One region of the Bacillus sp. JZ105 genome, then DNA from elsewhere that is predicted to be linked to it. Evidence: riboswitches for the same ligand, from Rfam matches in the RefSeq annotation. Region 1 holds a riboswitch; the other holds the start of a gene.
What was found. Region 1 has a riboswitch for glycine ahead of M1D81_RS18825 (amino acid permease). Riboswitches for the same ligand answer to the same signal wherever they lie in the genome.

Region 1 (16,273 bases):
AGATTATCTCTCATCGTGTTACTTCCATCACTCCATGTACATGTTAATGAAAGAGCTGCTCTCTATCGATGAAAGGACACAAGCTCTCTATTACTTCGAATTGGTTAACCAAAAACATGAATCAGAGAAATGCCCCATCTATACAGCAAAAATGAATTTGCTTTACCATCTATATTTCACTAAAGATATGGCTCAAAAAACTCAAGCCTGTTTCGATGAAATCAGCATTCTTAAAAAATTAAAAGATGCTGAAGGAGTCTGTGAATTAAGTTCATTAGCTGCAAAACACTTTGAAGAGCTGGGAGCCATTCATCAAGCCTATCTCTTCTTAAAGGAAGCTGATCGCATGAAACATCCTATCATTGACTGGGGGAATTCTAATGAAAAAAATGAGTATATTGATTATCACTTTGACCATCGTTGTTTTAGGACAAACAGGAGCTTTCAATTCATTAAATGATGAAAATCCTGGTACAACAGAACGACCTATCGGAACTTAATATAAACATTGATCATACAAAGAACCACTCGCCTCATCAAGGCAAGTGGTTCCACATTTATTTTAGTTGCTGATAAGATATGAGGCGGTGTATATGTACCGCAAGATAAGTAAGCTCATCATTAGGAATGACGATACTATGCACCTGTTTAATATAGTCTTTGATCTTAAAAGCAACATCCATCGCTTGAGGATACAAGTGTGCAATTTGTTCAAATAACTCATTTTCTTGATCTGATAATAATTTATCAGCATAAAATCTTTCTACAAAGAATTTCACATGTGTAATGAACCGGCTGTAATGAATATTCTCTTGATCCATTTTCATATTCAACGTATAGCGCACAAGATTGACAATACTTCCGATCATCTTGGCGTATTTCATACCATCTTTCGACTCGGACTCTTCACCTAATGCATTAATTAAGTGAAAGGCGATATTGGCAGCTTCTTCTTTTGGTAATTGTATGCCCAATGTGTCATTGACTAACTCAAGTGCGTAATTCCCTACTTCAAATTCTTCTGTATAGTAATTTTTGATTTCCCAATACACGCGATTCGTAATATTAATATTCTTTTTATGACGTTCCACTGCAAAATTCAAATGATCCATTAAGGTAAAATAAATACCTGAATTTAAAGTTGAGTTTAAACGATTTTCTGCATATTTGACGATGTGCTGAGTTAAATCGATAAATTCCTGCGGCATTGAATCTAACAGTTGAAGAAATTCTTTTGCTCTCATGTTATCGACTGACATAAAGACTTGATCGGCTTTTTTCTCTTCTATCATTTGACCTGGTTTCTGTCCATAGCCAATTCCTCGGCCGAACAAAACCATCTCCTGTTGGTTCTGATCTTCCGCCAGGACCACGCTTGAGTTTAAAACTTTTTTGATTTTAAACATCGTCATCACCTGTTTTCATGATTGTGGTGTTCAATCAAGCGATTCACCATTTGTCTCAATGACTTTTTGGTACCAATAAAATGAGTCTTTTCGAGATCGTTTTAATGTCCCGTTCCCGTCATCATCTTGATCTACGTGAATGAAGCCATAACGTTTTGACATTTGTGATGTACCTGCACTAATAATATCAATCGAGCCCCAGCTCGTATATCCAAAGAGATCGACGCCTTCTTCGATCGCTTCTCTCATTTGACGGAAATGCTCTTTGAAATAGTTAATACGATAGTCGTCATGGATTGAGCCATCACTTTCAACTACATCCTTTGCACCCATGCCGTTCTCGACTATGATAAGAGGTTTTTGATAGCGATCATACAATTCGATCAAAGAAATTTTCAGACCAACCGGATCAATTTGCCAGCCCCAGTCAGTTGAAGGAAGATAAGGGTTTTTGACTCCACGAATGGTATTGCCTTCTGTCTCTTCTAATCCTTCTTGGGCTGATTCCGTTAAAGACATATAGTAGCTAAATGAGATAAAATCTACTGTGTTTTCTTTTAAAATGGTAAGATCATCTGCTTCCATTTGAATATGAATATCTTTTCTCTCAAGCATGCGCTTGATCAGCGGTGGATATTCGCCAAATACTTGAACATCTGCATAGAAATAGTTTTCTAAATTTTGTTTCAAAGCTTGTTCCACATCATTCGGGTGGCACGTATGCGGATACGTTGTCAATTTTGTTAACATACATCCGACCTGGCTGCCTGGAATGATACGATGGCAATCTGCTGTTACGAGAGCAGATGCGACAAATTGATGATGAAGTGCTTGGTACACCGTCTCTTCTACTTTTCCTTCTGGGCAGCGATCAGGAATAATTCCCGCTGTAATGAAAGAGTGGCGGTGAATACTATCAATTTCATTAAAGGTGAGCCAATATTTCACATCATCTTTATAACGTTCGAAACAAACATTGGCGAACTTCACAAAGAGGTCGATTACTTTTCTTTCAACCCAGCCGTTATATTTTACACTAAGGGCTAAAGGCATTTCATAATGCGAGAGAGTCACGATCGGTTCTATGTTGTGTTTTTTCATTTCTGCAAATACGCGATCATAAAATTGCAGCCCTTTTTCATTCGGTTCCGCTTCTTCCCCAGTAGGGAAGATACGACTCCATGCTATAGAAATCCGAAGTGTTTGAAATCCCATTTCAGCAAAGAGAGCCAAATCCTCTTTATAGTGATGATAGAAATCGATCCCTCTGCGTTTTGGATATTTTTTATCGTCTGGATCTTTCATCGCACGATCTATATTCTCAGTGGTAACAGCAAGATGACCTTCATAATCTTCTACACTCAAGTTGGAACGGTACATTGCAATATCTGCAACAGACGGTCCCTTTCCATCTATATTCCAGGCGCCTTCTGCCTGGTTAGCAGCAATGGCGCCGCCCCATAAAAATCCTTTTGGAAAACCTTTGAATTTTGTCATATGATTAGCCTCCTAATTGTGTAACAACCATCAATGTATCTTGACGATTGACCTCTTGTAATGACTGTACCTTAATATCATATTGATCTGTATTTGTGACTACAGCAAGTGTTACTGGATCATATCCTGCTGCCATGATTTTTTCTAGATCAAATTCAATCAATAAATCACCCGCTTGAACACGGTCTCCAGCCTGCACTTTTGGATGGAAATACTGTCCTTCCAACTGAACGGTGTCAATACCGATGTGGAATAATACTTCAACCCCTTGGTCCGTTTTCATACCAAGTGCATGGTTTGTTTCAAACAGCAAGGTTACCTCACCGTCTACTGGTGCATACAGTGCTCCTTTTGAAGGTACAATGGCAATTCCTTCTCCCATGACCTTTGAAGAGAAAATATCATCTTTCACTTCAGATAGAGAAATCATTTGGCCAATCACAGGGCTTTTGAATGTTTCTCCTGCTCCAATTTTTTCAGCAAACCCAGCTTGCTCCTTTGTCTTTTCTTCTACAGTTCGATCTTTACCTAATACAAAAGCAGCGATAAAGGCGACAATAAACGAAATGACCGCTCCAATGATAGCAAACATCAAATTTCGCGGGAGCTCATCTGATATAAACATCGACATGCTTGCTAATCCAGGGCCAACAAGCACAAAGGCTTGTATACCAACTAAACCAATGAAAATTCCGCCAATAAACGAACCAATCATAACACTTCCAAGGACTCGCTTATTTTGAAGTGTCACACCATATAACGCCGGCTCTGTGATGCCAAAAAAGGCTGATATTCCTGCCGAGATGGCTGTTGATCTGAGTACCTTGTCTTTTGTTCGAAGTGCCACAGCAAAACACGCTCCACTTTCCGCAATATTATGCGCAAGTGATGCCGGTAAATAAAGTGCTTCTTTCCCAAGGGTTCCCATCGTTGTGACTGCATAAGGGACCATTGCTTTGTGCATGCCTGATGCAACCATGAATGGGAGGACCGCTGCTAAAATTGCGACAGCTACCCAGCCTACCGTATTAAACATTGCAAGAATAATAGATGAGAAACCTTGCCCCGCTGTAAAACCAATCGGCCCTAACAGAAGGAGCGTAACTGGTACAGTAATGACCAGTGACATCATCGGAACGAAGAAAATCCGAATTGGTTTTGGTGAAAACCGTGTAAAGAATTTTTCCATTTGTGCGTAAAGCAATACAGAAAGGATTGCCGGAAACACTTGGTACGCATAAGCTATATTTTTTACATCGAATGAAAGTAATTGTGCACCTTCTGTAAGCATCGCCGTCATGTTCGGCAGAAGGAGCGCACCGACTGCCGATAGTGCGACCAGTGGATTTACTTTTAGTTTATTCGCCGTCGTTACAGCAACTAGTAAAGGCAGAAAGTAAAGTGGTGCGTCACCTACCATGTTCAGTATTTGATAGGTTTGTCCCTTTGCATCCATCCAGCCTAATAAAGAGAAAAGGAGAAGAAATGATTTTAAAATTCCTCCGCCTGCGATAGCTGGTACAAGCGGCTGGAAGACGCCGACAATGAAATCTAACAGAACTGTGCCTGCTTTTCTTTTTTCTTTTGGCTGGTTGGATGGCACGTCTTGGCTTAATGAGGTGCTGCCAATTAAACTAGTTACCTTTTGATACACTTCAATGACATCATTCCCAATGACTACTTGGCATTGTCCAGACATTCTGACAGCTATAACACCTGGTGTTTTTTCTAGTGCTGGTACATCTGCTTTTTTCTGATCGATTAGTGTGAAGCGAAGTCTTGTTGAACAGTGTTCAAGGTGCGCAATGTTTTCTTTGCCGCCTACATGCTGTAAAACGTCTTTGGCAACTTGTGTGTAATTCATTTTTTCTCCCCCTTTTCCCATACATGAGACCTATATTTTAGCAATAAAAAAAGGACCTAAAACGACAAATAAAAGAATTCATCGTTTTTAGATCCTGCCTGCATGACCAGTCACATGTCTAATTTATTCATATTGGATTTGTTTTTAGTATATATTGATTACATGAAAGCGTCAACATTTATTTTTCTAAAAATTATTAAGGTCTATATACCCAATTTCTCTTCTTGCTTTGTTGAAGTAACCTTCATACAATAAATATCCTTTTATCATTCACCAAAACTATTTTCATCTAAAAACCAGAAAATGACCCATCTGGTTTATCACCATCTATTTTTTCGTTTCTTCAGCCTGCTTTTTGAATGCTTCCGTTTGTTTTTGATATTCCTCTTTCGTGACAGCTTTAAATTCTATTGTACCGCCTGCCATTTTAAAAGGAAATTTAATTGATGTTGCATCTCGATCAGTTTCCCCTAAAATAAACCCCTTTTCAATTGCAGGATAAGTACTCAAATCAAACATTATCCCATCTGAAACGCCACCGGCTGTATGTTTCGTTTCTTTATATGGTTCTCCACCATCTCCTGGGACCGTTCTCATCAGAAAAGAACCTGCCCATTCAGACTGCATATACATCCGTTTTACTTTTAGAAATAGCTGGTATGAACCATCCTCCGCCGTATACAGATAACCATAAGCGCCTGTTACTTTCTTGATAAAGTTCCTTACATAATCATGGAATCTATTCTCAGAGTCCTCCATCAATTCATCATATCGGTCATGAAGGTCCTTTTGAACAGCACGTAGTTTTGTTTGATCAACTGCTTTGTATGTGATGCTTTGCTTTTCACCTTGTTTTTTCACAGAAAGATCTTTTTCATCAAGGTGAACTTTATATGTGATCGTCTCTTTCTCTTGCTTCACTTGAAATTCGTAACCGTTTTCAACAGTTTTGCCAGTTAATTTATATTTGTTAATAAATAAGTTGGGATCAAAATGTCTTTTTGGGTTTTCCTCCAAAATGGTTTCATTTAGATAACCTGTGACTTTCCCTTTTCTCTCCGTTACCTTGAACCAGTTCACTTGATCCTTTGTCTTATATACAAAGGCGTAAGAGTTGTTCAATCCACTCTTTTTTGCATTTGCTTGATATGCTATCCAGCTGACAGCACCGATGACTAGTACCGCTAACATTGCTACGATCCAGATTTTTGATCTATTCATACATACCTCCTCTGATCATTGATTTGACGGATTTTATTTTTTTATCAATAGATGTGATGCATCTCCTACAGCGATCTCTTCACCAGTGGATATCGCATATTATGTATCTAAATGATACATCTTTCAGATAGGTGTGCTGATATGAAAAAATACAATGATACGACGTATGCGATTTTAGGTATTTTAACGACTGATTGTAAATCGGGGTACGAAGTGAAGCAATTAGTTGATAGAAGCCTGCATCATTTTTGGAAAATCAGTTATGGACAAATTTACCCAGCTTTAAAGTTAATAGTCGAGGAAGGTCTTGCAGAAGTTTCACCTGCTGCTACTTCTGGCCGCTCAGACAAGCGGGAATATCATTTGACTGAAAAAGGACTGGATACGTTAAGAGAGTAGCTGGCGCAGCCGCTCGATCAGTTACCAACAGAGCGTAACGAAGTGTTATTAAAGTTATTCTTCAGTCAATATCTTTCGTTTGAAAGTAATGGACAACAAGCAGCAAAGGAACGGCTGAATACAACAAATTCCTAGAGAGCGATTCTCTAGGAATTTCTTTTTGCAACGGTCACAAAATGCTTTAATATGCGGGCTGTTAATCCCCATATGGTGTAGTTCTCGTAATCATAAAACCATTCCTCAATCGAACGGCTTCCCCAGCTGTATTTTTCACCATTCATGATTTTTTCATAAGGGAAGTCCTCTCCTGGTGTTGGCTGAACAGATACATGATGTAAGTACGGCTCATATTGGCTGAGCCATGATAGGGGCACGGTAAAAGTCTCCTCTACTTCTTCTTGATTAAAGGAGTGTTTCACCTTTTGCTCATCAATGATACCGACATATGGGTATACCACGAAGGATGGAGAAGCGATATAAGGACTAAGCTGTCCAAGGATCTCGACCGATTCTGGCGGAATGCCCAGCTCTTCATGTGTTTCTCGCAGTGCAGCTTCCTGTGCAGTTTCGCTGCCGTCAAGCTTGCCCCCAGGAAAGCTAATATCCCCCGGCTGTTTTCTCATGGTCAGCGATCGTACCTCAAATAATATATGCCATTCTCCATTTACTTGCACCAAAGGGATAAGGACTGCTGCTTTGAACGCTGTCTCTTCTCCAATGAACAATGGTTGTGATTGATGTAAGTCATTTTTTAATTGATCAATGAACACGGACATCACCTGTTTTCTGTTTCTCTTTCCTTTAGCGTATCATGGTTCACCTTTTCAATAAAGATCATCCTTCTGACAATTATTTTTATCATTTTGACAACTTTACTTGTCAAAATGAATATAATGCTTTACAATCAAGGAAAGATTTCAAACAAAATTGAGGTGACAGAATGAAAAATCGGTTAAAAGAGCTTCGTGCGCGTGATGGTTTAAACCAAACTGAGCTTGCAAAGCGTGCAAAGGTCTCTCGTCAGACTATCAGCTTAATGGAACGAGATGAGTTAATGCCGTCTCTTTTGCTTGCGGTTAAGCTTTCACGAATTTTTCAGGAACCCATTGAACGTATTTTTCTATTCGAGGAGGATGAACTTTCATGAAAACTGTATACAAAATGCTCTTAGGTGCTCTCCTTGGCTTTCTCGGCGCTTACTGTCTGCTGGCAGCCGAATTTGAGATGACACTTCTTGATGTTGCATTTGAAGCGACTCTTGTCATCAGTGGATTGACGATTTTATTGATTATTTATTGTTTTTCAGGGATTTCACGTATGAAAAAAAGAGTATCTCTTTCGGTTTCTGGAGATGAGGAGGATGAACTGGAGGCAAAGCAATATCGGACCTTTACTGATTTGACTTTAGCCAATACGGTAAGTACCATTTTTTCCATTGTTGCCATGGGTATCGCGATCGTCACCGAGCAGCCCATTTGGTTGATTCTCGTCAATGCTGCTTTATTTATCGTCTCCATTATCAGTTCATATATAGCGATATCTGTTCTAAATCTTGTCTACCCTAATCGGAACCTGCCAAATCCATCTGACAAAGATTATAGTAAAAAGCTGCTCGCCATTTCAGACGAAGGGGAAAAGCATGTGATGCTTGGCGGACTGTATCACACGTATCAAATGATGAATGTTCTATTGACCGGCGCCATGTTTATTTTGATTGTGTATTCCATTGGAGCCAACCACTCTCAGCTGTTCTCAATTATGGTGATTGGACTTGTTTTGATCATTTTGAATGCAAATTATGTGCTAAAGATTAGAAATCGTTAAATGAACAAAAGCACAGCCTCATGCAAAGGCTGTGCTTTTTCCGTTCATTATGACGCGCGGCGTTTCTTTCGTGCATAAATCAAAAATAAGAAACCAAACCAAACCGGTGTCAATAACAGCGCTGGACGTGTGGCGTCTGCGAAGAGCATGATCACGAGAATGGCTGCAAAGAGCGCAAGAACACAAATGTTCACAAAAGGGGTGAACGGTGCTTTAAAGGTAGATGCTTCATGCAATTCAGGCCGTGTTTTTTTATATTTCAAATGGCTAATTAAAATAATACTCCATACCCAAATGAAACAAATGGCACTGATTGTTGTCACAATACCAAAGGCTTGTTCGGGAATCAGCTTGCTTAAAAGAGCTCCAACTGATACCACAATCGTCGAAACAAACAGCGCATTACTTGGGACAGCATGCTTGTTCAAACGTCCGAAAGAAGCTGGACCCTGCTTTTGATGACTGAGATTATACAGAATACGGCTTGTCGAGAACATGCCGCTATTACAAGCTGATGCCGCAGATGTCAGGACGACAAAGTTGATGAGCCCTGCTGCTACTGGTATCCCAATGAGTCCAAAGATTTTCACAAAAGGGCTTTCTGATGCACTGAGCTCAGTCCATGGGTTGATACATAGTAAAACAAAGATCGCACCCACATAGAAAAATAGAATTCTTAATGGAATCTTATTAATCGCAGAAGGGATGTTTTTTTGCGGATTGGCTGTTTCTGCTGCGGACACACCGACCAGTTCAACTCCCACATACGCAAAAATCACCATCTGGAACGAGAGCAAGAAGCCTGTGACACCATTCGGGAATAACCCGCCATGAGACCATAAATTCGTTACTGTCACCGGTCCGGCATCTGTTTGAAAACCAATGATTAAAAGAACAATTCCAACCCCGATCAATAAAAGAATCGTCATTACTTTAATGAGTGCAAACCAAAATTCCATTTCTCCGAAAAGCTTTACTGTTAACAAATTCAACCCTAGTAAAATCAACAAACAAATGATGGCAGGAATCCACTGCGGGATGTCAAACCAATACTGCACATACACCCCGGCAGCAATGACATCCGCCATCGCTGTCATAATCCAGCAAAACCAATACGTCCACCCTGTAACAAAGGATGCCCACGGGCCGAGATAGTCCTCTGCAATATCGGTTAATGACTGATAGCCCGCCTTCGATAAAAGTAATTCTCCAAGTGCCCTCATGACAAAAAAGATGGCCATTCCGACAATTAAATAAGCAAAAATGATTGAAGGACCTGCCAATTGAATGGCTTTTCCAGAGCCTAAAAACAGCCCTGTTCCAATGGTTCCGCCAATGGCAATTAATTGCACATGACGGTTTGATAAATCACGTTTTAATTCTTGTTGTGCCAATGCTAACACCCTCCTACGACACGATCTTATACTGAAATAATGAACTCTTTAAAAAGTCCATAAAAAAAAGAGATTGGATGCGCTCCAATCTCACGGTCATAAAAGAATAGCAAAATAGAGAAGAGTCATACACGGCATCATCCATGCATCACAAATACAATATTTCGTACTCTTCTGTCCTTTTGCCTGAGATTGTGAACCCTTCGGCGCCGCACATACATGCGGTCTCTCCAGAAGCTGCTCCTGCTATAGTGTGACCCACAGCATTCATAGCCTTCGTTATTTAATTAAAATGTTGCTATTTCTGAATAATTTTATATTTTACGCCTCAATCAGAAACCTGTCAATGGTAATCTTTTATGACTTACGGCGTTACTCATATGTCTTCACTTCATCAATCCCCCCTGATTCATGTATAATAAATCAAAAGATGTTCGGCTCATAAATTACTCTTGATCATGAACAAAGTTAGGCAATCCATTGAAGTTGGTGAAGATAAATGAAAAAAATGAACAAACAGCGTGTCACATTACAGGAAGTCGCCAAGCATGCCGGTGTCTCGACTTCAACGGCATCACTCGTTGTTCGAAATAATCCTAGAATCTCTGAAGCCACTCGAAACAAAGTACTGCAAGCCATGGAGGACTTAGGATACGTATACGACCGCGTTGCTGCTAACATGCGGTCAAAAAGCTCAAATATCGTTGGTGTAATTGTGACGGATATTTCTAACACCTTTATTTCGGAGTTTTTAATTGGCGTACAGACCACACTTGAATCGCTGGGCTATACTGTTTTACTTGGTACAACCTTTGACAGTGTCGATAAACAGGAGCGGCTCATTTCCACCATGGTAGAGCACCGGGTGGGCGGGATTATTTTAAACCCAGCTTCGAAAAGCTCTGCTCGAACGGTCAAACAATTAAATCAAATTCGCACCCCAAAAGTACTGGCAAATCGTGAATTATCAGACGTGCAATGTGACTATGTCGGTGTTGATTATGAACAAGGTACTTGGATGGCGGTTCATCATCTTCTTCAAAAGGGACATCGCCGCATCGCTTTTTTAGGCGGCATCAAGACCTCTTCGACTTGGATTGAGCGGATGAAAGGTTTCAAAAGAGCTCATGACGAAGAGAACCTAACGATTGATGATTCTCTTATTATTGATATAGAACCTACTCGTGAAGGCGGGAAAGAAGCACTTGCCCAAGTGATGGATCAGCCTGAGCCCCCTACTGCTATTTTTTGTTTCAGTGACTTAGTCGCATTTGGGGTCATTCAAGCACTATCAGCACGGGGTATCCAGCCTGGTGAAGATATCGATGTCGTTGGGTTCGATAATGTTCCTGAAGCGGAAATGTATCATCCACCGCTCACCACTGTATCCTCCTTCCCCCGATCCATCGGGGTAAAAGCAGCGAACCTTTTATATCATAAAATGAACGAGCAGGATGAAGAGCTGCAGCGAGTGATTTTAAAACCTCAACTTCATATTAGAGAAACCTCTCCATCATGATGAAAAAGAGAATTGTGTGCAGCAATTCTTTTTTTTTATTGATGAAGTCAACAATTTCTTTGTTTTATTTTTCTTTTTTTAAATCACAAAGTCATAAACTTGACACATTTAAAATGCAGGAGTATATTTATCTCGTTGCTTCTTTTAGTATATCGTTATACCTATTTCGTCATATCATTATCTCTATCAAAAAACAGTTAAAAGTGATTTTTTATGATTCTGATCAAATCATGAAGTTTCACTTCCTAATCAAGGCTGTTATTATTTTTTTCATTTTAGTAGAACGATGTACTTGATTGAAGAACAGATGAATATTCATTATTTTTTCATCAATCACATAAGGGGTGTTGTGATGGGCTTCATATTATTCATTTTTAAGGAAACAATAACAAAGGGTATACAAAGAATTTGACCTTAAAGGGGTTTCAAATATAGGAGTGGGAACATGAAAAATCCTTATATAAAATCGTCACTTGGCATGTATTTAAATTACTTCATGCTTGGCATGATCAACATTATTGTAGCTTCCAACATGGACAGCTTATCCGAACGCTACCATGTAGATATTCCGAAAATCAGCTTGCTTGTATCGGCAATCGGAATTGGTAAACTCATTGCGCTCTTTTTCTCAGGCCGGTTAGCCGACAGCTGGGGACGTAAGCCTGTCATTATTACAGGAAATTTCCTTTACTTACTATTCTTAATCGGTATTCCAACGACAACAAGTTATACACTGGCATTTATCTTTGCGATTTCAGCAGGTATTGCCAACTCACTGCTTGATTCAGGAACCTATCCTGCTTTGTCTGAGTCATTTCCGAAAAAAGCAAGTTCGGCTTCTGTTTTAGTAAAAGCGTCTGTATCCATTGGGGCGACTGTTCTTCCATTTATCTTGGCATTCCTAGTGGCACATGACATCTTTTGGGGCTGGGCGTTCTTTGGACTAGGGCTTCTTTATCTACTTGTAGGGATTTACTTAATCTTTATGCCATTCCCGAACCATAAGCAAGTTTCTTCACAAGACGCTCTTCCAGTACAGGATCAGCTGAAGGAAGAACCAAAAATGCTTGGCGAAGGTTTAGCTGTTGTACTGATGGGATTTACATCGACTGCATTGTTTGTCGTATGGCAGACATGGCTTCCGCAGCTCGGGTTAAAATTAATTGGACTTGGCACAGAACAATCCACACAGCTTCTATCTTATTTTAGTATTGGTGCACTGGTATCTGTTCTATTGCTTTCGGTCGTCTTAGATAAATTCATTTCACCGATTATGGTGGCGATCATTTATCCAATTGGGGCGTTCCTTGCAATGCTTTCACTTTTCCAAATCGAAACGTACAGCATTGTCATTGTCAGCACCTTCTTCTTAGGACTATTTACAGCGGGAATCTTCCAGCTGGCGATGAGTATAATGATGAAATTATTCCCGACAAACAAAGCAACGGCTTCATCCTATGTGAACATTGCGGCAAGCTCAGCGTTTATTCTTGTGCCGCTCATTACAAGTGGATTGGTCAGCACGTACGATATTAAAATGACGTTATTTTTCGATATGATCATTGCGGTTATCAGCGTATTACTAGCGGTCTTTGTTCTTGGACGCATGAAAAAATTATTTAGATAATTAAAGGAGATGTCAATCATGACAAACATACATGAACGAAATATTGATGGAAAAACAAAATTAGTCGGTCTACTTGCTACACCAATCGGGCACAGCCTTTCACCACGTATGCATAACCTTGGCTATACTCTAACAGGTATCAACTATGCTTACCTTGCATTTGAAGTAGGGAATGATGAACTGGAAGCAGCCGTAAATGGTATGAAAGCTATGGGTGCAGCTGGATTTAACGTCTCTATGCCGAACAAAATGAAAGTACTGGATTACTTAGACGAACTAGATGATTCTGCAAGATATACACGTGCTAGTAACACTGTAGTGAACAAGGATGGTAAGCTCATCGGCTACAACACAGATGGTCTTGGATATGTGAGAAACTTAATTGAACATGGCGTTGAATTAGCCGGCAAGAAAGTTACACTTGTTGGCTCTGGCGGCGCTGCGACTCCGATTGCGATTCAGCTTGCACAGTCCGGCATTCGTGAAATTAGCATTTTTGCTCGTAATGATCAATACTTTGTTCAAGCGGAAGAAAATGTAAATTACATCAACAACGAAATGAAATCTTTCGGTGTCAAAGCAAACATTTTCCCACTTGAAGACAAAGACGCATTCCGCCGTGAAGTAGCAGAAAGCGCGATCCTGGCAAACGGGACAAGCCTTGGCATGAAACCACTAGATCAACTCAGCATTATCGATGATACACTTGATGTACTTCGTAAAGATTTGATCGTGACAGATGTTGTATACAACCCGCAAAAAACAAAGCTTCTTGCACAAGCACAGGAAGCTGGCGCCAAAACCATTAACGGTCTTGGAATGATGCTATGGCAAGGTGCACTTGCTTACAAACTCTTTACTGGTGAAGATATGCCAGTTGATCAAGTAAAACAAATTCTTTTTGAAAATGACCGTTTCTAAAATAAAAAAGACAAAGGGCTAAAATGATCATCATTTTAGCCCTTTGTTTTATTTTTAGCGTGATAGATAACCGGTGCAGAGGGGTTTGTCTACACGCTGAGACGACTTCCTGCGGAGGTCGTCTTTTTTTTAATCATGTACCATGACTTGGCGGTATCGATACAGGATATACAGTGCGCCGATAATGGCCGCAACAGCCACCACTGCGTCGAACATAAAGATTTGTAAAATGGACGCGTGACTCTGAATTAAACCTGTTACGACCGGGATGACGATAGCCGACACGCCGCCCGCTGTGGAGATAATCCCTGTCATCGTCCCTTTGTTTTTCCAGAAGAATTCAGCCATCACAGTTAACGTCAGCTGAAAAACCCCTGCGGTTGAAAATCCCAATATAAAAGCATTGACGGTTCCTATGACTGGAGATTTCACGACCAAGAGCACACAAATGGAAACAAGTGTAATGATTGGATAGATCAGCAGTACAGTGACCGGACGGACAAAACGGCGCAAAAGAAACGCGAGCATCACGACAGAGAGCAGCCCGCCCATGCTATAGTAACTGAGCAGTTTCACAGCACTGCCCGATGCCATCCCCAAGATGGCCTCACCATACGTAGGAAGCCAAATTTGCGGCAGCGCATACAGCCCATTTGACGTAAAGCTGATCACAATGAGTGCGATCCCTTCTCTCCAAAATGTAGGCTCTATCGAGAAGCGCGGAAGTCCGTCATGCTCCGTAACCTGGACTTGCTCCTCCTTGCGATGATTCGGAAATGGCAAGGTCCACAGCATCAAGACATTCACAAGATAGATCAGAGCAGGAACAAAAAATGAAATTCCATAAAACAAATCATGCTGTGCTAAAAAATAAATCGCCAGAGGCAAAATGGTTGCTCCAATGGAGATAAAGGCCTTCACCATCACATTCGCAGACCCCGAGTTTTGCGGAAACGCCTCCATTAACGCAGGATACGTTCCTGCATCCATTGCCGAATTCGCGACCCCTGCCAAAATCGCAAACGCAAACGCGATTTGATAATTCGGAGACAATGGGATTCCAATGAGGAACACCGCCATCAGCACACCAGAAACCAAAATGACCGGCTTTCGCCCAAAACGATCTGACAGTACGCCTGATAAACCATACGTGAGCACCCTGCCAATGCCAAGTGCCGAAATCATATAACTAATTCCCGCACTATTGGTATCTAATTGTTTGATTAAAAATGGCATATTTGACGCCAAAATAATATTGACCATACCCAATAAAAAATAATTAATATACAGACTAGAAGCCGTTCTCACATACGGATTCCTCATCCTGACACACCCCTCAACACCATCGCAATGAAGTGACAAATAATGGTTACGCTTACAAGATCTCATATGTGAGAAAGAACAGCTTTACAGCCTTCACGTTCATACATCTCATCATGTCATGCAGCTCACAGCTTACACGCCCTTCATGTATCAAGCATTTCTTCAATTTTTCACTGCTCTTATTTTATACGAATGAGAAAGGTAAAGATAGTGAATTGCTTAAATTTGAAGGGAATTCATCGATCAAGCGTATGACACCATCGATAGAAAAAAGGAGTGGTTAACTGCCACTCCTTAAATGATGTCTCAATTCTGTTCATCGTTCATTCATACAGCCCCAAATAATTAGCTCATAAAAATATTCTGTTCTCTCGTTGCATAATCCAAAACGAAAATCCTCTGCCGCTAAAATAAAATGCCCATACCCACTTAAAAATTTTGTTTGCTCAAGTAGGCAATTTAAATGAATAAAAACTTCATTCACATTCACTTTAAGTTTCATGCTCTCGATAGTGTTCTCCATGTATTTCAATTTTATGTTCTCTCGATTGAAGGAAAGCAAACACCTTCTGACAAAACAATTGATTTTCCTCGATAGCTAAAGAGGGGTGTTCTGGAAGTGTCATATAGCTTAATTTGTTTATTAAGTGGTTTCTTCTGCTTTTTCTTTTTAAGGTTTTGATTTTTGGGTTTCTGTTGTTATTCATAGAAATCACCATTTTAGGGTTACCGTACTTTTTGTATCAAACATCTTCAGATTTCTAATTAAACAAAAGCACTTGTAGCCTGAAGAACTAACCAAGTGCCTGAATCATTATGTTTCTACTCGTCAATAATATTATTTAATGTTCAACTATTGTTTCATTTTTTTTGATAATTACATTTGTAGCATTCAATGTAATTTCAAATTTTTCGTATGCTCCATCTATAACATTTTGAATATATCCCTAAATACTCATCCACTTCTTCTACTGTTGAAATATCTTGTATAAAATCTGCGAAAACACTTATTTCTTCTGGGGGTATTATTGCTAAGTTACCAAATTGATCTTCCTTAAATTCATATGAATACTTCATATAAGTTAGTCACCTTCATACTAAAGGTTTATAGTGACTAATTTATACAGGCCAACTCGTCATTTGTTTAAAGCCACAAAATTTAATCTTCATTTATCTGCTCGTCAACTTCTTCTAGATACTTTTCTGTATCCAAATAAGATTCAATAAGAATATCTAAAAATTCAACACTAACCTCTCGACTATCTTCATAAATATGCA
Region 2 (16,273 bases), 1.4 Mb from region 1:
AATCGTTTATTGCCGTCAGCTGTCAGGACAATATCATCCTCAATTCTCACGCCGCCGACATCTGGCAAGTAAATCCCCGGCTCAACTGTGACGACCATTCCCTCTTCTAAGACGACCTCTGATCGTGAGGAAAGGCCTGGCGCTTCATGTACTTCCATACCTAGCCCGTGCCCGGTTGAATGCCCGAAGTATTGACCATAGCCATACTTTTCAATGATGTCTCGTGTGATGCGATCAGCTTCTTTTCCTGTTAAGCCTGGCTTGATTCTATCCACACCAGCGTTTTCTGCTTCTAATACGATATGATAAATTTCCTTTAGCTTGTCGCTTGGTGTTCCGACAGCAATCGTTCTTGTCATATCAGAACAATAGCCTTTATAGTAAGCACCGAAATCGAGTGTCACTAAATCACCAGATTCAATCACCTTTTCACTCGCTCTTCCGTGAGGCAGGCTTGATCGAACACCTGAGGCAACTATCATATCGAATGAAGATCCTTCAGCACCTTCTTTTCTCATGAAAAATTCAAGCTCGTTCATGACAGCAATTTCCGTCAGGCCCGGCTTGATGTAAGTGAGAATATGATCAAAGGCGTGATCTGCAATCTTCGCAGCTTCCTCTAATATCTTAATCTCTTCACTAGACTTAATCAAGCGCAACTTTTCAACTGATTCAGAGACGGGAACAAGCTCTATACCGCCTGCTTTGGCTGCGTACTGCTGATACGCAGCAAATGTCATATGGTTTTGTTCGAACCCAAGGCGTTTCACTCCAAATTCCTTTGCCGTTTGGGCAGCCGTTTCCACAATGTTTCCTTTATGTTCAATGATGTCATAGCCTTTGACTTGGTCTTTCGCCTGCTCTGTATAGCGGAAGTCCGTGATAAAAGCTGCCCGGTCCTTTGAAACGACAGCAAGACCGGCTGATCCGGTAAAGCTGGTCATATACTGTAAATTAAAACTGCTCGTAATGACAAGGCCATCGATCTCTAATTCACTTAAAAGTGTTCTTAGTTTTTCAAGTTTCATGATGCTGCTCCCCCTTCACTGACTAAATAACGAATCGCCAATTTATACCCTTCTAAGCCAAGCCCAACGATTTGTCCTTGGCATACTGGAGCAAGTACAGAATGATGGCGGAATTCCTCTCTCTTATGAACATTTGTGATATGTACTTCAATAACTGATAAAGAAATACTTGCAATGGCATCTCTCAGCGCATAGCTGTAGTGGGTAAATGCACCCGGATTAAACACGATACCATCGTACTGATCTTCTGCTTCGTGAAGCGCATCAATCAAATCCCCTTCGTGATTTGATTGAAAGAATGTTAATTGGATGTTTGCTCGTTCTGCGAACTGGAACAAATCCGTCTCTAAATCTGTCAGCGTCTTACTTCCATAAACAGCAGGCTCTCTTTTGCCAAGCCTATTTAAATTGGGTCCATTCAGTACAAGAAAATGAGGCATATGACCACTCCTTCACCCTAATTCAATCTATATCGAGATCTGTTTCTTTTTCCTTAGAAACCTTTCGTTTCCAAAAATATTTTATCATATGAATAGGCGATTTACACTTTATTCTGTCTTTTTCCCGAGTGCCCTCGCAAGCTTTTGACTCGTCAATTCATTATATTCAAACGAAATGCTGTACCCGACAAACATGCCATATAAAATATATAGGCAAAATGTCGTGACAATGGTGCTTTGCTGCAACTCTTGTACTTGCTTTACATCTGGGAAAATGGGATTAAATACGTAAAAAACGAGCAGCCATAAAAGCCCGCCATATACTAAACCCATCCAAAAGCCTTTGATCCTTTTTAAAAGCCCAAAATAAATAAAGGCGGCTCCAATCGATAAAATTCCTAACAGCACAATACTGATAAAAGTACCAAGTCCTCCCTTTTTCCATTCTCCAAGCACAAATGGCTGAAGCAGCATATTGGGACTCACCTCTGAAAAATGAAACATATGGGTCAGAAACCCGATAAAGCCCCAAAAAACACCGCCGACAAAGCCTATAGCAGCGGCTCTTGCCACAAGTGATGTCGTTTGCACGGACTGATTTTTTTCTTCTTGGTTTTTCTTTTCATCACGTTTCATTTGTGAACACCTCCAGCAAGTAGTATGTCCAGAATGTCGTGAAAAAAAAGGATTTCCATGCGTGAGTGTAAAAATTTTAAAACAGGGTATACTGGCTAAAAAGAGGTAGATAGAATTCTAGTAGATTATCGACCTGTGAGCTAGTGATTTCCCCTCATTTCCTGTACAATAAAGGTATAAGGAAATGCATGTAAATTACAGGAAACAGGCAGGTTGATGAAATATGTCCAATCAAACAAAACCTCCAGCTTATGGAGGGCAGGCAGTTGTCGAAGGTGTCATGTTCGGAGGTAAGAAGAACTATGTGACCGCGATTCGGCGAAAGGACCAGTCCATTGAGTTTTTGAAGCTTCCCCGGACCTCCAATAAACGAACCGCCTTTCTCAAGAAAATCCCCTTTGTCAGGGGTGTTGCTGCACTTGTTGAAGCAAGCGCAAACGGCAGTAAGCACTTAAACTTCTCCAGTGAGCGATATGACTTAGATCCTTCTGAAGATCATACTCTTGAAAAAGAACAAAAAGGCTCGAAATTATCCATGATCTTCGGCATTGCTGTGATCGGAGTTCTCTCTCTACTCTTTAGTAAATTTGTCTTTACCCTGGTACCTGTCTTTTTAGCAGAGCTTGTGCGTCCCATCTTTTCAGGGAATTTCGCACAAATCGCAGTGGAAACATTCTTCAAATTGGTCCTTTTATTAGGCTATATTTACTTTATTTCCATGACCCCTTTAATTAAAAGAGTATTTCAATATCATGGGGCAGAACATAAAGTCATAAACTGCTATGAACAGAACCTTGACATCACAGTGGAAAATGTCCAAAAGCAATCCCGTCTGCATTATCGATGCGGCAGCAGCTTTATTTTATTCACTGTCATTGTCGGGATGTTCGTCTATTTACTCGTACCGACAGATCCTTTATGGGTGAGAGTTCTGAACCGCTTGGCCCTTATTCCGGTTGTTCTGGGCATTTCATTTGAAGTGCTTCAATTCACGAACAAACTCCGAGAAGTGCCTGTGCTTAAAGTGCTTGGCTATCCTGGCCTTTGGCTGCAATTGCTCACAACAAAAGAGCCCTCTGACGATCAAGTTGAGGTAGCCATTGCAAGTTTTAATGAACTTCTTCGTTTAGAGGAAGCGTCAATGAAACAAGCGTCAGATTCTGCTCATCAAGTGATCTAACTTATAAATCCGGTAAATTCCTTCGGAGGTGGACAGTTATGAATCGCCGAGTACATCCTGCTTTTACCATTATTTTCGCTTTAGGTGTTTTGGGATTTGTGTACTTACTCACAACGAACCCAGGCAGACTTTTTACCATGCTGCTGTCTGTTGTGATCATTGGAGCGGCCCTATTTTTCCTATTTAGATGGCTGATGAACCGAAGAACTGGAACAGAGGGCAATCTTTATCGTAAAGCAGTCAAACAATCAAAACGTCGCTACCAGCAGCCTAAACCAAAAACGAAAAGCCAGATGAAAAATCGGGTCACTCATTTGCGAAGCGTGCCGACTGACCACAAGTCTAAGCCCGTCCTTCTCAAAAAGAAAAGCCAAACACATTTGACTGTGATTGAAGGCAAGAAAAACAAAAAGAAGAATCGCGCCTTATTTTAAAATGTCCAGCTTTTTAAAAATTGCTCGGCCTTCTGTCTGCCTAGATCGACGAGCGCCTTTTTCTTTTCTGTCATGAGTTGAAAATCAGTGGCAATGACGTGTTCTACAGGAATAAAAATAATATGACGTTCGTGTTTTGTGGCGATATGTCTTTCGTCATGAGCACCACGCATCGTTTCAAAAAGAGCGCCAAACAGTTCAAACGCATTGCGGATGGAGTGTTGAGGGCGTTCTTTTTCGTTTGGCGTTAATGTGACACCGACGAACGGTCTTTTTTTCTCTTCAGCAAACAGCCAAATTGGAAAATTGCTCAGCACTCCTCCATCTACAATGGTACATATGCCTTTTGATGACTTCAGTTTGACAGGTTCGAAAAAATACGGCAGGCTGCAGCTCATTCGAATGGCCCTCGCCACGGAAAACCGCTCTGGATTTAAGCCATATGAAGGAAGGTCGTCTGGCAGCACAAGGATTTTTCCATTCGTTAAATCGGACGCAACGATTTTCAGCGAATCTTTTTTGAGGTCTCCAAACACGGTAACCCCTTTTCGTTTTAGCACATCGGTCAGCCATTTTTCCAGCCGGTCTCCTTTATAAAGACCGAGACGCCAGTAAATGGATACCCACCTGAGCATTTTAAACGGGATGAATTGACATCTCCTATCAAGCAATTGATGCTCATCCATTTCATCTAAAAGTGTGCGAATTTCCTGGCTTGTAAAACCTGCTGCGATGAGTGAAGCAATGATTGCTCCAGCACTTGTACCTGCAAGACGGACAAATTGAAATCCTCTTGCTTCAAGCGCTTCATAGGCACCTGCAAGCGCTGCCCCCTTAATGCCTCCACCTGAGAACACACCATCTATCTTCATCAAGGAGCCCCCTTTGATTTCACGCTAATAATAGTGTAGGAGCTTTTCTTTTCAATTAGAACTTTAATCAAAAAGGACACCCATGCTGAGGGTGTCCTTTTTGATTAAGATTCTTGATTTGTTTGTTCGTTTTTCTTTTGAATCGCTTTCAGCTGAACAGATCGCTCATCGTTTTCTTCAAAAAATTGAACGAGATCGCCGATGCGGTCAATACTGTTCCAGCTGAGATGATGTTCAATGCCTTCTACATCATCATAAATTTTCTCTTCATCTACACCAATGATTCTTAAAAATTGCTCTAGCAGTTCATGTCTGTATACGAGACGTTTTCCAATTTTTTTGCCTTTCGGGGTTAAAATTAGACCACGATACTTCTCATAAATGAGGTATTCATCTTTATCTAGCTTCTGAACCATTTTTGTTACAGAGGAGGGATGGACAGCGAGTGCTTCTGCAATATCAGAGACTCTGGCATATCCTTTATCTTCTATCAGCATATAAATTTGTTCAATGTAATCTTCCATACTAGGTGTAGTCATAAAACCCCTCCATAATGCACCTTTACTTAATAATCAACCCAATTCTACACCATCGTTCATTAAAAAACAAGAAGTGTCCATCGGCTTAACGCTTATAATTCCAATCATCTGAAGCATATTTCGTTTTGGCGAGATGATGGACAAACGCTAATTCTTCATCTGTCAGTTCATAAGGTTCAAGCTCAATATTTAATCCTTTTTCAAACCCTCTTTTAAACGCAGCACGCGCATCGTCTATTGTACATGTTCGGTCTGAGATTTCATTGATGGCAACCGCTTTGTTTTTAAAGCTTCGCTGCATCCGCTCTCTCACCCGGTCGTTTGGATAAAGGAACAAATCGAACAATTTGTCCTCATCAAGGTCAATTAATATAGATCCATGCTGGAGGATGACACCTTTTTGTCTCGTCTGAGCACTGCCCGCTACCTTTCTGCCTTCTACAACAAGCTCGTACCAAGAAGGGGCATCAAAGCATACAGATGATCTTGGGTTCTTTAAGCTTTCCTTTTCTTTATCTGTACGAGGAATAGCAAAATACGCATCGAGTCCCAGCTCTTTAAAGCCCTCTAAAATGCCTTCTGAAATAACGCGGTACGCCTCTGTCACCGTCGCTGGCATTTCTGGATGTTCCTCTGACACAATCACGCTGTAGGTCAGCTCCTGGTCATGAAGGACTCCCCGTCCTCCGGTTGGTCTGCGGACAAATCCAAGGCCATATCGTTTGACGGCTTCTAGGTTGATTTCTTTTTCAACGTTCTGAAAATACCCAACAGATAATGTCGCCGGATTCCATCCATAAAAGCGGATAACAGGCGGGATGAGCTTCTCACTATGCCAATAAAGCAAAGCTTCGTCCATTGCCATGTTAAAGGCGGGGTCTTGGTTTCCTGAATCAATGAAACACCATTTCTCTTTTTGCATATAAAATCCCTTCTCTTTTACGTAGTCAATGTTAGATGATGGTGGTAACCACCGGTTTTCTTTCTTCATCAGTCTATCAAATAGGGACGGAATTGAAAATAATTCTTACCATTTATGATGACAAGTTTCTTATGCTTTACTATAATAGTATTTGTCTAAAACGTACCATCAGACAGGCTACTGTGCTGATGCTCAAGAAGGAGTCGAGTTGTATTGTCAATATTCAACTATATCGTCCTCTCACTTTGTGGACTTTTCGTTCTTTATTCCATCGGCAGCTACATTTATCAGCAGCGCATTATGAAAACGCTGACGGAAGAAGAATTTATTAAAGGTTACCGCAAAGCCCAGCTCATTGATGTGAGAGAGCCAAATGAGTTTGAAGGCGGACATATTTTAGGGGCAAGAAATATCCCCCTTTCCCAACTAAAGCAGCGCAAAAATGAAATACGTCCTGATAAGCCTGTTTATCTCTATTGTCAAAATAATTTCAGAAGCGGAAAGGCAGCCCAAACTTTACGTAAAAACGGCTGCCGTGAGATTTATAATTTAAAAGGCGGCTTTAAAAAATGGGGCGGCCGCATTAAAACGAAGAAGTAACAAAAAAGACTCTGGGAGCATGCTTCCCCCTGAGTCTTTTTTCTTTATTTTCTTTCAAAAACGAGAACTGGGTTCCGTGCGGCCTTTGTTTCGTCCATACGTTTGACAACCGTTGTATGCGGCGCTTCCTGCACCACTTCAGGATTCTCTTCTGCTTCTTTCGCAATTTGAATCATTGCTTCGATGAATGCATCAAGTGTTTCTTTTGATTCTGTTTCAGTCGGTTCAATCATGATACATTCCTCTACATTGAGCGGGAAGTAAATCGTTGGCGGATGGTAGCCGAAATCAAGTAATCGTTTGGCAATATCAAGTGTCCGCACACCTAATTTTTTCTGACGTTTACCTGATAGGACAAATTCATGCTTACAGTGACGATCAAACGGCAGATCATAATGAGCACTTAAGCGGCGCATCATATAGTTCGCATTTAACACGGCATTATCGGTTACAGCCTTTAAACCGTCTGGCCCCATAGAGCGAATGTACGCATAAGCTCTGACGTTAATGCCAAAGTTGCCATAGAATGGCTTCACGCGTCCAATTGAATCCGGACGGTCATGATCAAAGTAAAAACGTCCTTCCTTCTTCATAAGCACCGGTTTTGGCAAATACGGAATCAAATCCTTTTTAACGCCCACAGGACCTGAGCCAGGACCTCCGCCTCCGTGCGGACCTGTAAAGGTTTTATGAAGATTTAAGTGGACAACGTCAAATCCCATATCTCCTGGTCTTGCTCTGCTTAAAACAGCGTTCAAGTTGGCTCCGTCATAATAAAGCTTACCACCAGCTTCGTGAACGATTTCAGCCATTTCTAAAATATTTTCTTCAAAGAGGCCTAGTGTATTCGGGTTTGTAAGCATTAAAGCAGCTGTTTCTTCATTAACAACGCGGCGTAAATCTTCTAAATCAACAAGCCCGTTTTCATCAGATGCGACAGTAATGGTTTCAAATCCAGCGACTGTCGCAGATGCCGGATTCGTTCCATGAGCAGAATCAGGCACAATGACTTTTGTACGCTGATGATCTCCCCTTGCTTCATGATACGCACGGATCATCATGAGTCCCGTCCACTCGCCATGTGCTCCTGCCGCAGGCTGTAATGTCACAGCGTCCATCCCCGTAATTTCTTCAAGATGTTCACCTAGATCGTATAGTAATTCTAATGCACCTTGCACAGTGTCTGCCTCCTGTAGCGGATGAACCTGCGAGAACCCTGCAAAGCGTGCAACCTTTTCATTAATCTTTGGATTATATTTCATCGTGCATGAGCCAAGAGGATAAAATCCGGAATCAACCCCATGATTGCGTCTTGATAATGCTGTATAATGACGCATAATATCAAGCTCAGATACTTCAGGAAGCTCAGCATCCTCATCACGGATGTACGTCTCATCAAATAAAGACGGGATCTCCTGTTCAGGTACATCTAAATCAGGCAGGCTGTACCCTACTCTTCCTTCTTTAGATAATTCAAAAATAAGCGGCTGATCTTGTTTATTCATGGCGATCCCCCAATTCCTTGATAAACGTATCAATTTCTTCTTTTGTTCTTAGCTCTGTCACGGCTACAAGCATGTGCTGCTGAAGCTCTGGGTAGTCTAGCCCCAAGTCGTAGCCGCCGATGATTCCTTTTTCAAGCAATCGTTTATTGGCTTCTTTCACAGGCTCCTGTAACTTGATCACAAATTCATTAAAATGAGCCCCTTCTATATCCGCCTGCAGTCCATATTTTTCTGCCTGCGTCTTGGCATAATGGGCTTTTTGCACGTTTTGATAGGCGATGTCTTTTATACCTGTTTTTCCTAGTGCCGTCATGGCAACAGAAGCAGCTAACGCATTTAATGCTTGGTTAGAGCAAATATTTGACGTCGCTTTGTCTCTTCGAATGTGCTGCTCACGTGCTTGAAGGGTCAGAACAAATCCACGAACACCATTTTCATCTTCTGTCTGCCCGACTAAACGACCTGGCACTTTTCGCATCAACTTTTTCGTCACGGCAAAATATCCGCAGTGCGGTCCGCCAAATGCTGCCGGGATGCCGAACGGCTGCGCATCACCAACGACAATATCTGCCCCGAGTTTTCCAGGCGGCGTCAATAGTCCGAGTGCGAGGGGATTGCTAGAGACAATGAACAGGCTTTTTCCTTTATGTGCAATGGGTTCAATGTCTTTTAAGGGCTCGACTACACCAAAAAAGTTTGGATATTGCACGAGAACTGCTGCTGTATCATCGCAGACCACCTTTTCCAATGCAGCTAGATCAGTCTGCCCTTTTTTCGCAGGCACTTCAACAACTTCAATGTTTTGTCCTTTGGCGTATGTTTTCAGCACCGCTCTTGATTCAGGGTGAACCGTTTCAGAAACAACCACCTTTTTCTTCTTTGTGTGTCCCGCAGCGAGCATCGCCGCTTCAGCTAGTGCCGTCCCGCCATCATACATCGAGGAGTTGGCAAGATCCATACCCGTCAGCTCAGCAATCATTGTTTGAAATTCAAAGATCGCTTGCAATTCACCTTGAGAAATCTCCGGCTGATAAGGTGTATACGCTGTATAAAATTCAGAGCGTGAGATGACATGATCGACAATGACAGGCTGGTAATGATCATATACACCTGCACCAAGAAACGATGCATAGGAAACTGTATCCTTATTCTTTGCAGCTAGTCGGGATAATTCCCTGACAAGTACTGTTTCAGATGCGGCTTCTTTGATGTTGTATGCTCCTTTGAATCTAACTTTCTCTGGGATATCTGAAAATAGCTCATCAATCGACTGAACGCCGATGACATCCAGCATTTCTTTTTGATCTTGCTCTGTTTGCGGCAAATACCTGTGCTTCATCCTCTGTTCCCCCTCGTTATTTGGCTCTTTTATAAAATGGCGTTGCGACGATTTTGGCTTTTAGACGTTTTTTGCGAACTTGTACTTCCACCTCTGCCCCAAGCTCCGCCACTGAGGTTTCGATCAAAGCAAGCCCGACATTTTTCTTTAATGTTGGGGATTGAGTGCCCGTTGTGACAATCCCAACCTGCTTTTCTCCTGAAAAGACTGGATAATCTGTACGCGGAATCCCTTTATCAATCATTTCAATGCCGACAAGCTTTCGCTTCAGTCCCTCTTCTTTTTGTTTTTTAAGTGCAGCTTTTCCGATAAAATCAGCTTCTTTATCCGTTTTGACAGCAAAACCAATGCCGCCTTCTAATGGAGAAATATCCTTTGTCAGCTCCTGGCCATAAAGCGGAAGTCTTGCTTCAAATCTCAAGGTGTCACGTGCACCAAGTCCGCATGGAATGAGTCCTTTTGGCTGCCCCGCTTCTAATAAAGCGGACCAAAGGTGGACCGCATCTTCTGACTGGCAGTAGATTTCAAAGCCATCTTCCCCTGTGTAGCCTGTTCTGGAAACGAGCACTTCTTTATTTGCGACCTCAGCTTTTGATAAAAACGTAAATGGCTTAAGCGATGTCACCTCTTCATCTGCCACCTGTTTGATGATGTCAGCTGCAAGAGGTCCTTGAAGCGCTAGCAAGGCGGTTTGATCAGACATATTTTTGATCAATACGTTATCCTCCCCTTGGTGCTTCAAGAGCCAATCTACATCTTTATCGATATTTGATGCATTGATGACAAGTAAATAGTGATTCTTTTCTTTTTGGTAGACGAGCAGGTCATCTACCGTTCCGCCATCTTCATAACACATGGCTGTATATAGTGCCTTACCGTCTGTCAGCTTAGACACATCATTGGTTAATAACCTTTGTAAAAATGGAAGGGCATCTTGACCTTTGACGTCCACCTCACCCATGTGAGACACATCAAAAAGCCCTGCTTTTGTTCGAACAGCTTCATGTTCTTCTTTAATGGAAGAAAATTGGACAGGTAATTCCCAGCCCCCGAAGTCAATGGTTTTTGCGCCAAACGTTTCATACGCATGAAAAAGCGGTGTTCGTTTCAACATCAATCGTTTCCCCCTTTTTTCTTACAGTGCAAATGCAAGCTGAATTTTCAGAAAAAAATCACAGCAAAAAAGGACAGAGCGCTCCCTTTTATCAAAAAGAAGTCTCTGTCCTTGCACCTGAAAGTTTACAGCACAATATCATTGTGCGTTTTCCCCTTTGGTGGTTTGCTAAAACCCTTAAGCAAACACTCTCCAGAGTTGCGTCCGGTAAGAGTACTTTTGCCTGAGAGATTCACTGAATTATTCAGCTTGCTCCTTCGGCGCCTGCCAGTGCAAAATAACCGCCAAGTCTCTCCCCATACCATCATCCGCTCATATTTTCACATTTATTGGACATACTATCAAAATGGGTGACTTATTTTCTAGATCACTTATCAACATCCTACCATTAGAAATGGATGAAGGGCAACAGAAAAATCATTAACATTTTTAAAATAACCTTTCGATATCGTTCGCTTTTATTCATATATCTTGTCTTTTAGAGACCTCTTAAAAAATGAAGCGTTTAAAACCAGAACAATTTTATCAGATCCTACTAGAAAGAAAGGCAGGCGACCACATTGAATATTCAAACGATTTTTGATCAGGAATGGGCAAATGAATTTCAGCAGCGGCTTTCAGCAGACGGTCCTTGGGCGAACTGGGATATGTATCGTTTAGCGACGCAGGTTCAAAAAGTCACAGCCATTGATTCATTCGAGGGACTGCAAGCTCCCGCGCACCTGCCTGCATTCACACCTTTAAAGCACCAGCTCGAAGTAGCCAGAAGAGTCGTAGAAGAAATGAATGGGAAAGCCATTCTAGCAGATGAAGTGGGACTTGGAAAAACCGTAGAAGCAGGACTCATTATCAAAGAATACATGATTCGAGGACTTGCCAAAAAGATCCTCATTCTCGTCCCCGCCTCCCTTGTGTCTCAGTGGGTACAGGAACTGCGGACGAAATTTTATATTGATGCTGTTGAACAAAAAAAGAGCTATGTGTGGGAGCAGTGTGACGTTGTCGTTTCTTCCATTGACACAGCCAAAAGACAGCCGCATCGAGACACGATTTTATCGATTGCCTACGATATGGTCATTATCGATGAAGCACACAAACTGAAAAACAATAAAACGAAAAACTATGAATTTGTGAGGAACCTGAATAAGAAGTTCTGCCTTCTGCTGACAGCAACACCTATTCAAAACCGGATCGGAGAAATATTTAATCTTGTTTCCCTTCTGAAGCCAGGCCACCTAGGAAATGAACATCAATTTAAAGATATCTTTGCCAAAAAGGACTTGCAGCTTGAAGACCATGACCGATTAAAACAGCTCGTCAATAAAGTGATGATTCGAAACCGAAGACAAGACACAGGCATCGAGTGGACAAAACGGCATGTCAAAACGATTTCCATTGATTTCTCTCCGACAGAACAAGCATTGTATGATGAAATCTGCAAGCTGAAAGAGAATCCGTCTTATACAAAGCATATGTTTTCCATTATGACCTTGGAACGAGAATGCTGTTCAAGCCGTGAAGCAGTTTATATGACGATTAAAAAAATGCAGGAAGAAGAAAAGCATATTCTCGGATCTTCTGCTATAACGCAAATCATGGAGAAAATCAATCAAGTGGAGCAAAACTCAAAGGCGCTTGAAGTGGTCAAACTCATTCAGCAGTTAAATGAGAAGGTCATTATTTTCACCGAATACCGCGCCACACAAATTTATTTACAATGGTTTCTACAGCAAAATGGCATCAGCTCTGTGCCATTTCGGGGCGGCTTTAAACGGGGCAAAAAAGATTGGATGAAAGATTTATTCAGAGAACGGGCGCAAGTGTTAATTGCGACAGAAGCTGGCGGCGAAGGGATCAACCTTCAGTTTTGTAACCAAATCATTAACTACGACCTCCCGTGGAACCCGATGCGTTTAGAACAGAGAATTGGACGTATTCACCGCCTTGGCCAAGAGCGGGATGTCCACATTTACAATATGGCAACAAACGGGACAGTTGAAGAGCATATTTTAAAGCTTTTATATGAGAAAATTCAGCTGTTTGAAAACGTCATAGGCGATTTAGATGATATTTTAACGAGGATTGATATTGAAGATGTCGAAACAAAGTTGCATCAAATCCTCTTCCAGCATGAACCAGGCGGAGACATGAAAAAGAAATTAACCCAGTTTGCTTCTTATTTAACTGAAGCACAAACACCACTTTTAGAAAAAAGACAGCAAGGCTCATAAAGGAGAGTTGATCAATGGAGCAGCATGACATTCACACCTTTCTTCTCCGTTTTTTCAAGACGAATCAATGCAGCATATTAGAAGAAAGTGCAGGACATATGACCGTACAGCTGACAATCGAAATGGATAAATTGATTATGAACCGTCCGTTTTATTGGCACTGGCTTGAAAAAACTGGCGGTGTACCTGAACCGCGGCAATTGACTTTCATCACAGATCAAAAAAAAGCGGGTGATACGATCAGTGGTGAATTCATCCATTTTGGCTCCCCCCGGTTATTTCAAATATTTGAGGCGGTCAAAGAGCAGGGCCGTTTTATCCGGCTATATGAACGAGTCAGCCCGCTCACGAACAACCAGATCGCCCTTGAGCCATGGCTTGGCCTCAATGTAAAAATTTCTTACCTTGCAGACCGGAAGAAGGATAAGCTTTTATCATTAGGACTTCATCTCATTCGCGGAGAAGTCATTGAACAATTTCAAGAGAAGCTGGAAGCTCGTGAGCTGTCATCTCAAATTCCCGATTATTGCTTTACGATGAGTACAATGATTAAGCCAGAAAGCGGAATCAAGCGGCTCTACAGCCTTATGGAGCGTTATGCCCATGAGGAGCCGGACGACTGGGCAGTGCGGGCCGTTCAAAAATGGAAGGAAGACTCCGAACTTTTAAACCAATTTTATGAAGGGACTTCAGACACATCTGTAGAATATGAAATAGAAAGACAAGCACTCAAAACTTTATACGAACCAAAAATCAGTCTTACGATTGAAAATGGCGGACTTTTTTACTTACAGCAAAAAAGAGGAGGTTGACTCATGGTCCCCTCCCCTTTTATGTGACATACAATTTTCGATCAGTCTAAAGCTAAGTTTGTCTGTTTGTATTGGGCGGAAACATGACGCAAGCAAACTATGAGGTCTTACCACCTAAGTCTTTCCATTTCATGCGTTAAGTGCCTGAAATACACGATTCAGTATTTTAGGAGGGTATTTGTATGGAAAAGAAAACGAACAAATTAGACAGTGAATGGGTTCAATTATTACGCGAAGCTCGCAAGGCGGGACTAACAGTTGAAGAAGTCCGTCATTTCCTCAAATCAAATGAAAAGTCCTCTGAGTCTCCCCCTCTGGTAAGAAGTCATTCTATCAAACCTTTCTGAATGTGCTATAATATCGAAAGGAAGGTGATGACATTGATTGGCCAGCGTATTAAACAATACCGCAATGAAAAAGGCTACTCACTATCAGAACTGGCCGAAAAGGCTGGGGTAGCGAAGTCTTATTTAAGCTCAATAGAAAGAAACTTGCAAACAAACCCCTCCATTCAATTTCTTGAAAAAGTCTCCGCTGTTCTGGACGTCTCGGTTCATACACTTTTAAACGAAAAAGATGAAACCGAATACGATGGTCAATTAGATAGTGAATGGGAAAAACTAGTTCGAGATGCAATGACATCAGGGGTTTCGAAAAAGCAATTTCGTGAATTTTTAGATTATCAAATCTGGAGAAAAAAGCAAGAAGAGGAGTAAAGCGCACGTTTTAGCGCATACTCCTCCAATTGCTATGCAGACCTTGATATCAGCCTAAAGACTGGCTTTATTTTTTATCTTCGCTGTGTGCTTTTTCGTTTTCTTTCACGTAGCCTTTTTCATCCGTATGCTTTTTTGGATTGATCGTTAAACCATTCCACTGAGTCGCTTCGAAGGAAAGATCAATTTGAATCGCATCGCCTTGGTATTTATTTTGGATATAGTGACCAGCTTTATCCTTCGTCTGGTCATTGATAAATTCAATGATCATTTCCACTTTATCGTAATCAAACGGATTCTTTGGAATGCCGTCATACTCTGGAGCCGCTGTTCCATCAACAGTTGCTACATTAATTTTCCCACTTTCATGTAAAAACTTCTCATCGATGGCATGACGAAGCTTTTCAAATGCGGTCTGATCTTGTTTTGACGTTAATTGATGCAAGTCAAGCAGGTTTGCATGGTCTAAAATAATGTTTTTCGGATAACCATTTCCACCTTCGGCTCCAACCGTAAGAACACTCACCTGAAACTGGCTGAGAAATTCTTCAGCTGTATTTTTACCGCCATTCTTCGCGGAAGATCCATCTTTAAACTGGCTATAATCAAGACTCATCAGCACTTGGTTTATCGCTAATGATCCCTTATTTTCAAAATGAAATTCTTTCTTGATCCGATCACCAGGTTTTAAGTTCGCAAGGTTGATGGCGCCGGAGTTCTCTTTAGCAGATAAATCCAGCTCTCCTGTCGAGTAGACCGCATGTGCCTTTTCAATATCATTAAACGCCGCCCATGTTCCCCCGCCAATTAATGCAAGACCTAAAGCCCCTGATAATACACCTAAACGAATTGATTTCTTCATTGCCATGAATAATAAACCCCCTAATAAATTGTTTTATTGAAACCTGATTAGGTTACAAACAAAAATTTAAGCTTGTTCCTCTTTCATATGTACCTCAGCCGTGTGTCTACGATGTTTCGCTGCGCCCACAAAATGAATAGTTGAATAAACGAGCAGCATGACACCTGGTATGATAAGAAGCAAAGCAGTTCCAGCTGATGTCCCTGCAAACGAAAGAAGTTTTCCTGTATAAGGAATGTTCACTCCCATATACTGCGCAGTCACCTGATCCGCTTTTACCAGCGTGCCGTCCTGATACATATTATTGTCACCCTTCGTCTCAAACGCTTTATTTGCACCCTTTCCCTTCACCCCAACAATTCGATGGGTCACAAAGGACTGATCCTGCTTTGTTTGAAACGTAATAATATCTCCCTTTTTGAGTGTCTCAGGTGAGGCGACCTGTTTTACGACAATCAGTGACCCAGCTGAAAATTCTGGTTCCATTGAACCTGATAATACTTGCTTCAATTGATAACCGAAGATCTGAGGTTCTCCTCCTGTTGTTCTTGATGACAACACGACAATAATAGAGGCTATCATCACCGTGAACACCATCACATAAAGAATACTCCCAGACATCTTCATCCATTTTTTCATTACCCCTTCTCCCCTTCGCCTATCATTTTTTCACTTTAAAAGACAGCTCCATTTAGGACGCCTTTTCTTGACACTTTGAGAGCACCATCGGTTTAGACCAAAAGTACGCCTGATCAGATGCGCCAAACCCTTTAGGATAATAGATTTTAAATGCATAGCTTCCATTTGTTTTTGCTTTATCTGTCGTGACAGTTGCTGTTTCTTGCGACAACAGGGACTTTATGGAGCCCTTTTCAAGAATATGACCATCTTGTAATGGTTTCTGACCATTTTCCATTTTATGTAATTCCCACTTCCATTCAGAGTACGCAATAGGCTGTCCACTATTTTTTAGTGTCATGCTCAGCTTTTGAGGTGCGCAGACTGTTCCTTCGATCATCGTTTGATCGATAAGCTCCAATTGA

Region 2: linked by a shared signal. The riboswitch ahead of gcvT (glycine cleavage system aminomethyltransferase GcvT) and the one ahead of M1D81_RS18825 (amino acid permease) in region 1 are both predicted to bind glycine.

Annotation. Positions count from the first base shown of each region.
Region 1 is NZ_CP096387.1:3,654,430-3,670,702, forward strand. Features, by position in the region: gene M1D81_RS18780 (response regulator aspartate phosphatase) at 1-460, shown strand, start outside; gene M1D81_RS18785 (PRD domain-containing protein) at 558-1,406, opposite strand; gene M1D81_RS18790 (glycoside hydrolase family 1 protein) at 1,437-2,903, opposite strand; gene M1D81_RS18795 (beta-glucoside-specific PTS transporter subunit IIABC) at 2,908-4,767, opposite strand; gene M1D81_RS18800 (hypothetical protein) at 5,095-5,988, opposite strand; partial or broken gene M1D81_RS18805 (PadR family transcriptional regulator) at 6,130-6,471, shown strand; gene M1D81_RS18810 (NUDIX hydrolase) at 6,534-7,157, opposite strand; gene M1D81_RS18815 (helix-turn-helix transcriptional regulator) at 7,328-7,534, shown strand; gene M1D81_RS18820 (DUF3169 family protein) at 7,531-8,211, shown strand; gene M1D81_RS18825 (amino acid permease) at 8,259-9,605, opposite strand; glycine riboswitch at 9,770-9,849, opposite strand; gene M1D81_RS18830 (LacI family DNA-binding transcriptional regulator) at 10,105-11,124, shown strand; gene M1D81_RS18835 (MFS transporter) at 11,570-12,751, shown strand; gene M1D81_RS18840 (shikimate dehydrogenase) at 12,770-13,672, shown strand; gene M1D81_RS18845 (MFS transporter) at 13,802-14,995, opposite strand; gene M1D81_RS18850 (YxiF family protein) at 15,312-15,497, opposite strand; partial or broken gene M1D81_RS18855 (tRNA-Val4) at 15,841-16,072, opposite strand; gene M1D81_RS18860 (hypothetical protein) at 16,155-16,273, opposite strand, start outside.
Region 2 is NZ_CP096387.1:2,279,068-2,295,340, forward strand. Features, by position in the region: gene M1D81_RS11590 (M24 family metallopeptidase) at 1-1,028, opposite strand, end outside; gene aroQ (type II 3-dehydroquinate dehydratase) at 1,025-1,468, opposite strand; gene M1D81_RS11600 (YqhR family membrane protein) at 1,577-2,104, opposite strand; gene M1D81_RS11605 (DUF1385 domain-containing protein) at 2,328-3,284, shown strand; gene M1D81_RS11610 (SA1362 family protein) at 3,323-3,718, shown strand; gene M1D81_RS11615 (patatin-like phospholipase family protein) at 3,715-4,590, opposite strand; gene mntR (transcriptional regulator MntR) at 4,695-5,129, opposite strand; gene M1D81_RS11625 (lipoate--protein ligase family protein) at 5,215-6,051, opposite strand; gene M1D81_RS11630 (rhodanese-like domain-containing protein) at 6,271-6,651, shown strand; gene gcvPB (aminomethyl-transferring glycine dehydrogenase subunit GcvPB) at 6,696-8,156, opposite strand; gene gcvPA (aminomethyl-transferring glycine dehydrogenase subunit GcvPA) at 8,149-9,495, opposite strand; gene gcvT (glycine cleavage system aminomethyltransferase GcvT) at 9,512-10,609, opposite strand; glycine riboswitch at 10,713-10,807, opposite strand; glycine riboswitch at 10,811-10,917, opposite strand; gene M1D81_RS11650 (DEAD/DEAH box helicase) at 11,170-12,840, shown strand; gene M1D81_RS11655 (YqhG family protein) at 12,855-13,652, shown strand; gene M1D81_RS11660 (anti-repressor SinI family protein) at 13,835-13,999, shown strand; gene sinR (transcriptional regulator SinR) at 14,033-14,368, shown strand; gene tasA (biofilm matrix protein TasA) at 14,436-15,236, opposite strand; gene sipW (signal peptidase I SipW) at 15,297-15,869, opposite strand; gene tapA (amyloid fiber anchoring/assembly protein TapA) at 15,922-16,273, opposite strand, start outside.